Regions from separate parts of the Peribacillus sp. B-H-3 genome, predicted to be linked through region 2. Evidence: riboswitches for the same ligand, from Rfam matches in the RefSeq annotation. Region 2 holds a riboswitch; each other region holds the start of a gene.
What was found. A riboswitch is a leader RNA that binds a small molecule or an ion and turns the genes downstream of it on or off. The one in region 2 is predicted to bind cyclic di-GMP.
Positions count from the first base shown of each region.

Region 1 (3,280 bases), 1.9 Mb from region 2:
AACAAAAGGGGAAATGAAATGTGGGGAATGTATTAAGGAAAAAACCGATTGATGCGGCCAGGGAATTTGTTGCTTCATATTTTGCAGGCTGCCAGGGTGCCATTCTTGCAGGCAGTGTAGTCCGCGGAGAAGAGACTGGTACCTCTGATTTAGATATTGTGATCATTGATCAGACTGTCCCATCTTCTTACAGGGAATCTATATTTGAAAATGGATGGCCTGTTGAAGTGTTTGTGCACAATTTAACATCCTATCAGCAGTATGTTAAAAGCGATTGCGAAAGGGCAAAGCCATGCCTGCCAAAAATGGTTTCAGAAGGAATCGTCCTAAAAGATGAGGGGTTCGTTTCTTCAATGAAAAAAGAGGCTGAAGAGCTTTTAGCACAAGGACCGAAGCGTTGGAGCAAAGAAACCATTGATGTAAAAAGGTACTTTATAACCGATGCATTGGATGATTTCATTGGGGCAGCTGACCGGGGAGAAGCGATTTTTTCAGCGAATACTTTGGCAGGCCTTCTTCATGAGTTTGTGCTGAGAACAAACGGGAAATGGATCGGCTCTTCTAAGTGGATTGTCCGGTCATTAAAACAATTTGATGCTCAATTTGCGAAAACCTTTGTTGATGCTTTCGATGCGTTTTATCAATATAATGAAAAAAATAGGGTACTTATTCTAACTGAGAATGTCTTAAGACCACATGGAGGGCGGCTATTCGAGGGGTTTTCATCAGGAAAAACAAATCAGTGATGCAATGCTTCCTTTGTGAATAATTATTAGAAAATTTGGATATTGTCCACACGAAATGGAGAACGGGATAATATACTAATGATGAAATGATTATGGAAGGAGCAGTGACGATGGGAAGAATTAAAAGAACAGAGCAATTGCGTGATTATTTACGGAAAAATTTACGTGAGCAGATTAAACAACAATCAGCAGAAAAAAATGCTGCCCAGGGTGCAGAAAAAGAAAATGGAGAGCAAAAAGAAAATTAAAGATCCCGCACTCCGGGATACACACTATCGGCCAGTTAATCAAACTGGCCGTCATTTATGCGCTGATATCGATACCCTTGCTGTACAAGCCATCTTATAATCGTCAATGAATTCATTCAAAGTTATTTTTTTGCTGTAAAAGTCAGTAAGGTTCTTTATGGAAGTTGTGGGAAATTTATATAAATATTGAAATGAGAGTTAATATTTATTGTTTGTTTCCGATATAAGTATTTGTACATGAGGGAATAGGGTACGTTTAAAAAAATCTATAGATATTTAGCCAAGGGCAAACTCATTGAAAGATGGGGACGCAAAGCCGCGGATCTAAGGCAGTTAAACTGCTAAGACAGCCGGGCTGCCGTACATTTTAGTTTTTAATTTGTACCGCACCGTAAACAGGTGTGTTTTTTTATGGCTAAAGATGGCCAGGAACCTCAAATTAAAAAAAGGAGAAAACTTATGATAAAAAAGCTTTCACTCCGGAACAAGATTTTAATTATTGTTTTTATTACTGTGCTGATTTTAACGGGAATACTTTCTGGCACAAGCATTTACAGTTTAAAGCATAAGATGCAGGAAGATTTACAGCATGAACTGAGCAGTGTCGGCATGCTTACAGAAAAGAACTTGAATCCTGAACAGATACATCAGCTTCTCAGTGTTTCAAGTCCGGATAATTTTGTGTTCAAGAATGTCCAAAAAGAGCTTGATTCGATAAAAAAAGAACAGGGAATCATGAGCTGGAGCTATATTTGGAAACCGGATCAGGGCGGATTTGCTCCAATTGGATATACCAGTGACTTAAATGAAATTTATAAGCCGGGCCAATTATTCAAGGATATTGCCCCCATCCATTTAAAAACAGCGAAACTTGCAATTTCAACAGGCAAGCCTCAGGTTACGGATATCTTTAAGGACAGCTTCGGCACTTGGAGAACAGTATTTACACCTGTTACCTATAACGGTGAAACAATTGCTGTATTGGGAATTGACTATTCGGCAGAGTACATAAATAAATCTTTAAATTCCTCTATAGTAAATCAGATCCTCATCTCCATTGGCGGGCTGATTGTCATGATGTCACTGCTCTATTTTGTAATAAACAGGCTCCTTAGGCCTTTGAAAAAAATGGTTGGCATTGCAGATAGCATCGCAAAAGGAGATTTGACGGTGGATATCAATATGGCCGCAGCATCCAGCGATGAAGTGGGCAGGCTATCAGGATCCATCGGTGAGATGGTGAAAAACTTAAATGGGCTGATAACCAATATTCATGACACTTCGAGCTATCTTGCAGCCTCTGCAGAAGAACTTTCAGCAAACGCATCTGAAACGTATGATTATTCAATGAAGGTTTCAGATGATGTGGCGAAGGTCGCAAAGGGCAATGAAATTACATTAAGGACGACCGAAGAAAGTGCAGCTGCTATTGAAGAAACTGCCTACGGAATCCAGAAAATTGCCGGATCATCCTTTATAGTTTCAGAGTCTTCCACGCTTACTTCACGTGAGGCGAAGGATGGAAACCATATTATTCAGCGATTAATTCAGCAGATGAGCCTGATCAATACCTCTGTGAATCAAATTGGCAGCGCGATTATCAAGCTAAATGACAATACAACAAAAATAGATGATTTTGTCCGGATTATATCTGACATTGCCAATCAAACCAATTTATTAGCCCTGAATGCTGCCATTGAGGCTGCCCGGGCAGGAGAACATGGCAAGGGGTTTGCGGTAGTTGCAGATGAAGTAAGAAAACTGGCGGAGCAATCTGCAAGTTCAGCCACTCAAATTACGGAGCTGATCAGGGATATTCAGCAGGATTCTGCTTCCTCCATTTCTGTTATGGAAAAAGGAGAAGAAAATGTTGAAGCAGGTTTGAAGCTTACAAATGAAGCTGGTGAAGTATTCAAGCGTATCTTAGATTCTGCAGAAGAGGTGGCCATGCAGATTCATGAGGTATCTGCAGCCTCTGAACAGATTTCTGCATCATCAGAAGAAGTTGCAGCATCGGTAAATGAAATGAAAACTACCGCCCAAAGTACATCGGAATTCTCGGGACGTGTCTCTGACGCTACTTATGAACAGCTTTCTTCTATGGAAGAAATCAAAGCAACCTCAAATTCTCTAGGAAAGACAGCCGAAGAGCTTCAAGAGCTTGTCGGTAAATTTAAGATTTAAGGAGGGGGAAGATTATTATGAAATTTCAGGGAAAAAATGTATTGGTTACAGGCTCCAGCAAAGGTATTGGAAGAGCCATTGCCCTTGAGTTCGCTAGTGAGG
Region 1 is NZ_CP183879.1:4,532,734-4,536,013, reverse strand. It holds gene ACN6MY_RS22640 (diphthine--ammonia ligase) at 1-17, shown strand, start outside; gene ACN6MY_RS22635 (nucleotidyltransferase domain-containing protein) at 21-746, shown strand; gene ACN6MY_RS22630 (hypothetical protein) at 857-994, shown strand; cyclic di-GMP riboswitch class I at 1,270-1,357, shown strand; gene ACN6MY_RS22625 (methyl-accepting chemotaxis protein) at 1,454-3,178, shown strand; gene ACN6MY_RS22620 (3-oxoacyl-ACP reductase family protein) at 3,196-3,280, shown strand, end outside.
Region 1: it holds a riboswitch for cyclic di-GMP, as region 2 does, so the genes downstream of both, ACN6MY_RS22625 (methyl-accepting chemotaxis protein) here and ACN6MY_RS13015 (EAL domain-containing protein) in region 2, are expected to answer to the same signal.

Region 2 (3,280 bases):
AAATCATTTGGCGAATAGCCGAGTACCTTTTGGTGTGATGGAGAGGCATAGCGAATGTTTCCTTTTGTATCGATTACCTCGATTAAGTCCAGCGTATTTTCCGCAATCAGACGAAATTTCGCCTCACTTCTTTGTATAGCTTCTTCATTTCGTTTCCGTTCAGTGATATCGTGATACATCATCAAAAAAGCAGGTTTCCCCTCGTGACTAATGGTAATCCCTGTGACCTCTAAGTGAATTTGAGTCCCATCCACCCTTATAATGGTTTCTTCTGTTGGAGGTACAGGAGTTCCGATTTGATTCATCTCCTGTATTCGTCTTTCAATGATATGAACGGATTCAGGATGAAAATAATCCTTAATCGATTTTCCAACCAATTCCTCTAAGGACGATGTCCCAAATAATTGGATACAAGCAGGGTTAGCATATTGAATGAATTCGCCATGATACACAATAATTGGTTCAGGCGTAGTCATGATCAACTTTTTATACTTTTCCTCAATCCACTTCCTTTCGCTAATATCCACACAAGAGCCAATCACCTCATTGACTTGCCCACCTCTTCGGATAGGGCGTAACGAAGCAAGATACCAAATACCGTTGACTTGTCCTTCGTATAAAACTCTTTCTTCCCCGTTCCAAGCTCTTTGATAATAATTCCTTTTACTTTCTGCTTCTTCAAACGGAAGAAAATCAAATACTTCTTTCCCTACAATTTGTTCAGGTGTTAAATTGGCTCGGTAAAGCATTTCTCCATCACATAAGGTATGGAGAAAACGATTATTCTTTTTTATGAACTTAAAAATCATCCCCTGTTGTTGCCGAACTGTATCCCGTAACTCTTGACGAGCATTTTCTAATTCTTCTTCTAACCACTTTTGTCTATTTATTTCTTGGGGAATTCCTTCGCGATGAATAATTTGTTCTATCTCATGGAATTTTTCAACTATTTTATTTGGAGGCAACGGTTTACTAAAAAAGTAACCTTGTCCCATATTACAAAGGTGTTGTTGAAGAAAAACCAAATCATCTTTTGTTTCCACACCTTCAGCAACCACTTTTAGGTTTAACTGGTGTGACATCGCAATGATTGCCTTAACAAGTGTAGAATCTTTAGAGTCCTCGGTACAATGACGAACAAAACTCTGGTCAATTTTAATCGTATCAATTGGAAATTCTTTTAAGTATTGAAGGGAACTATATCCCGTTCCAAAGTCATCTAAACTGATTTGTACACCCATTTGCTTTAATTCCTTTAAAACAGGAAGAGCGGATGGAACATCCATCATCATACTCTCGGTAATCTCTAATTCAAGGTATTTAGAAGGAATCCCATTATCTTCTATAATTTGTTGAACCATTTCAACTAAATGAGGTTGAGAGATTTGACAAGCTGATAAATTCACTGCCATGACAAAAGGAGGTAAACCCATGTCCTGCCATGCTTTATTCTGTTTACACGCTGTACGCAGCACCCACTCTCCAATGGGGAGTATAAGCCCTGTCTCCTCTGCAAGAGGAATAAAATCTAATGGAGAAATCATACTTGTTACTGGATGTTCCCATCGAATTAACGCTTCCATGCCAACTATTTGACCTGTTACTAAATCAAGTTTTGGTTGATAATACAGTCTAAATTCTTCTCGTTCCAACGCTTGGCGAAGTTGAGTTTCTAATTGTGTTTTTTTATGGGTATTTTCTATATTGGACACCACTGTTTACCTTCTTATCCTTGTGAATTATTTTTATTATTTCTCCATCCGTTTGCCTGACTTTGAAATTGGTTCTTTTGTTTCATATTTTTTGAAGTGGATTTTATTTGTATATTTACTAATGGGTATATTAATTTCCATTCATTATTTATATCGGAACCTTTATTCTTTAAATCAAGAAGTCATGCCACAACCTTTCATTCCAGTATTTTCCCTTTCTTTTTTATTCATAAAAAAAAGGACCTACCTTATACCGGTTTATTTCCGTTTCACTCAAAGTTCCATCAGTAACTGGCTGACATAGTTTGGCACTCTTTAGTCCCTTTAGTTTTGCATCTTTACTTTTCAGATAATTTCCCCTTATCTATTTAATCAGAAAATTAGTCTCATGACTACTATAGTGGATACTTCTACCATTGCAAAGAAAAGTTAAAGATAAATTCTCAATTACTCAATAACACTCCTTTTAAAAAATCCCTTAAACTTTTTATCAACTCCTAAACAATCGTCAGTTTTTGTAGATAAAAGTCTGTAATATCTTTTATTATTTAGATGAAAAGAGGTAAGTAAAAGTTGTTCAAGTTTAAAAACATGAATATCGGGCTTCAAATAAATCTTATTGTTGCTTCTATTATGCTTATACTTTCAGCAGTATTGGAGTATATAGTGTATGGTCAAGTTTCAAGCGGTATAAAACAATCTGTTTTAACAAAAGCAAAGGGCGATGTAAAACTCGCTAATTTATACATAGAAAACAAATATCCAGGTGATTGGCATATTGAAAAAGGGAATCTCTATAAAGGTTCTTCCAAATGAAAGATAACAATGAAATAGTAGAAAACATTGGAAAATCTACTGGGGATACTGTAACTTTGTTTCAGTATGCAGCTCGAATTGCTACCAACGTAACCCTTAAAGGAAAACGAGAAGTCGGTACTCAAGCTTCACAAACTGTTACCGATGTTGTTATACAAAACGGAAATTCCTATTTTGGAGAAGCAAATGGTCTTGGAAATAAACACCAAACTGCCTATATACCTATCAAAGATAATCAAGCTCAACCGATTGATATGTTATATGTGGGTGCTTCCTCCGCTATTGTTGACCAAACGATTCACTCAATCTTTGTCATTTTCCAAACTGTACTTGCTATTTTAGTAGCCGTTGCTGTTGGTGTAGTAGTTCTGTACAATACAAGATTACGAAGACGCATTAACCGAAGCAGGGAAAGGTAATTTTACTGGAGATATTTCAGATGATGCCAAAGATGAAATTGGTCAATTAACCAGTGACTTTAATACTATGAAAACTGAATTATCTTCCTTGATTCAACAGGTAGGCGAAAATACGGAACAATTAAGTGCATATTCCATACAACTTACAGCAAGTGCAGAACAAACGTCTCAAGCAAATGAGGACATTAGCAATACGATACAAGAACCTGCAGAAAAACAATTCACAAGTATAGAAGAAACCTCCCAAGTGGTACAAAATGTTTCCCAAATCGTTGATTTAATAGATTGAACGGTAGCAGATAGTTCTTCTGCTGTAGCTGACACTTAAAATGT
Region 2 is NZ_CP183879.1:2,619,318-2,622,597, reverse strand. It holds gene ACN6MY_RS13015 (EAL domain-containing protein) at 1-1,712, opposite strand, end outside; cyclic di-GMP riboswitch class I at 1,996-2,081, opposite strand; gene ACN6MY_RS13010 (hypothetical protein) at 2,286-2,528, shown strand; gene ACN6MY_RS13005 (cache domain-containing protein) at 2,525-2,947, shown strand; gene ACN6MY_RS13000 (hypothetical protein) at 3,015-3,236, shown strand.

Region 3 (3,280 bases), 2.1 Mb from region 2:
AATAAAGGCGGGAAATCTTTTCCCGCCTTTATTTATATTAATTGTGATGCTGATTTGAAACTACATGGTGATTGCGGGGTAATGCCGTGCATAATAAAAGGCTATTGGCAAAGCCGGTTTTGCTTATTGCTGCTTTATTGGTGATATACAGCTTTATCTATCCAAGTGTCTCGGAAGCTTCGGAGCAGGAAATTGATATTGAAACAAACCCTAATCAATTTTTATTTAAGGTAGGCAATTTAAAGCCAGGTGACTGGATGCCTCGTGAAATTACCATTAGCAACGAGGGGAAAAGGGATTTTAATTATTATTCTTTTGTTGAAAAAAAGCATTCGGAAAAAGAGTTATTTGAAAACCTGACATTATCCGTTCAAGACAAGAATAATCATTTCTTATACAAAGGGAAATTAGCTGATTTTAAGGGATTTCCTCCTCGCTTCTTAAAAAGCGGCCAATCTGAAACTCTAAAATATACCGTAAAGATGCCTGAAGAACTGGGGAATGAGTTCCAAGGTTCTGCAGCTGAAGCTCTATTTAAATTTTATGCTGAAGAGCCGGATTCTTCTGTAACACCGCCGCCAAGCGATAACAATGATCCTGGCGCCCCTCAGCATCAACCTGGCAATACTCCCGATAATTCCGGGAGCATACCTGAACAGCCGCAAAACTTGGATACAAAGCATGCTGACCATAACCAAACGGGAGAAAAGCTTCCGGATACAGCTTCTGATACTTACAACATCCTGCTGGCTGGAGTATTTTTGACCATTTCAGGAGGCACATTGCTTATTCTGCAGAAACGCAAAAAACGAGAAAGTGATTAAACGATGAAGGGGTTGTCAGTATGTACCGGAAAAATTGCTATAAATGCCACAGGCCATCTTTTAGCAGTGCGGGTGATGGCCAATGGCTCTGCCCGGTGTGCGGGGCAGACTTAACGGATCAAAAGCTATTCCAGGCTGTTTCAATAGAAAACAGCCAGCATAAATATGAATCTGTTAAAAAGAATTACACTTCAGGAAGCAAATAAACGAAAAACCTCATTGTTCGACATGCGGTGCAGCTGCATGTATTATAAGCGCATTTCCCCCCAGTTAAAAGATACTCTTTGTTAAAAATTAGTATAAAATGTAAATAAATAGTTGGAAAATTCCTAAAATAATCGACAAGAAACAGCATAGGTTAACCTGCTTAACTATTATAATAAGAAAACTAGCTGATTTTTTATATGAATGCAGAAAAAGGCAAACCTATTGAAAGATAGGGACGCAAAGTCACGGGTCTAAGGGTGGAATAATGCTATGGCGGCCGGTCTGCCTGAAATACAAAGGTATTTTGGGAGGTTAATGATGGGAAAGACTGTATTGGATCTAGAGTGGGTTGAATTAATTAAGGAAGCTAAATTAATTGGGATTAACAAGGACGATATCAGGCAATTTCTCTTATCAAAGCAATCATTATTCAATCAAGGCGGGCCGAAAATTTGTGAAAATACATATACAGAAAGCTGATGTAATTTGAAAGCCCTTAAACATACGGTAATATTACCGGTTGTTTAAGGGCTTTGTCTTGAAGAATTCTTTCTATATTACATACTTAAATTGCTTTTGGTTCCTGCTTAGGATCCTTATTCATCTTCTTTTTTCAATCTCCACTTGTTGAATTCAATAAATTCGCGGAACTGGTCTTTGGTCACTCCTGAATCCATGGCTTCCTGAATGATATTCAGCCAGTCGGCATCCAGGTTTTCTGTGTCAGGCTCATCATGCAAAAGTGAGTCTACGGGCACCCCCAGCACAGCAGCTATTTTTTCGAGAAATTGAATAGAGGGATTGGTTTGCAGGTTTCTTTCGAGCGAGCTTAAATACGATTTTGCCACTCCTGCTTTGTCTGCGAGCTCTGTCATGGACATTTTTCTTTTTTCTCTTAAACTTCTCACGCGGATTCCGATCATGTCACCACATCCTGAAACTTTTTCTTTATTTATCATATATATGTTATTTAATCTAGTCTATTTACATTTTAACAGCATTAATGCTATATTATCCATCTTTTATTCAAATACAGTAAGTTGTACCTGCCATATAGAAATGGTAATATTAATTGTGGGCTTATTAGGCAGTTTTTTTAAAAGCAGCCCATAAAGCGCGGCTGTTAAGAGAATGAGGAAACAGGGACTGCATGTCAGCCTTTTACTTCCATTTCATGCCGCACTCCCATTCAAAATTAAAAATGACTTGGCTTTACCGCCAGGAAAGTTGAGATAACAAATCTATCATTAAGTCAGCAAGTATTATTGATTCTATCGATAAAGAGGAGCGTTAATGAATGCTTAATATATTAAACAAAGTATTTGATCCAAACAAACGAGACGTGAAGAGGCTTCAGCGTATAGCTGATCAAATTGAGGGTCTTGCACAGGAGACGGCTGCTCTCTCTGACAGCGAACTTAAGGCAAAGACTGAAGAATTCAAGCAGCGCTACCAAAACGGCGAAACGGTGGACGATTTGCTTGTTGAGGCGTTTGCTGTTGTGCGTGAAGGGGCCAAGCGTGCATTGGGGCTTTATCCTTTCCATGTGCAGCTGATGGGGGGGATTTCCCTTCATGACGGGAATATCTCTGAGATGAAAACCGGTGAAGGTAAAACTCTAACCTCCACTATGCCAGTATATCTGAATGCGATCACTGGAAAAGGCGTTCACGTAGTTACGGTCAATGAATACCTGGCCAGCCGTGATGCTGCTGAAATGGGCAAGCTTTATGAATTCCTTGGCTTGACTGTCGGCTTGAATCTAAATGGCCTATCACAGGAAGAAAAGCAGGAAGCGTATCAGGCAGACATTACTTACAGCACGAATAATGAACTTGGCTTCGATTATCTTCGTGATAACATGGTGCTGTATAAAGAGCAAATGGTTCAGCGTCCGCTTCATTATGCAGTAATCGATGAAGTTGACTCCATCCTGATCGATGAAGCGCGTACACCGCTTATCATTTCCGGATCTGCACAAAAATCAACCGCACTGTATATCCAGGCGAATGCCTTTGTCCGAACGCTGGTAAAGGATACTCATTATACGTATGATGAAAAAACGAAAGGTGTCCAGCTTACGGAAGAAGGAATCAACCGTGCTGAGTCAGCCTTCAATATTGATAACCTGTTCGATATCAATCATATTACCCTGAACCATCATATTAACCAGGCATTAAAGGCTCATGTAACAATGCACCTTGATGTCGACTATGTGGTGCAGGAAGGCGAAATTGTCATTGTTGACC
Region 3 is NZ_CP183879.1:5,256-8,535, reverse strand. It holds gene ACN6MY_RS00050 (TasA family protein) at 87-824, shown strand; gene ACN6MY_RS00045 (hypothetical protein) at 845-1,030, shown strand; cyclic di-GMP riboswitch class I at 1,234-1,321, shown strand; gene ACN6MY_RS00040 (anti-repressor SinI family protein) at 1,347-1,511, shown strand; gene ACN6MY_RS00035 (helix-turn-helix domain-containing protein) at 1,628-1,954, opposite strand; gene secA (preprotein translocase subunit SecA) at 2,329-3,280, shown strand, end outside.
Region 3: it holds a riboswitch for cyclic di-GMP, as region 2 does, so the genes downstream of both, ACN6MY_RS00040 (anti-repressor SinI family protein) here and ACN6MY_RS13015 (EAL domain-containing protein) in region 2, are expected to answer to the same signal.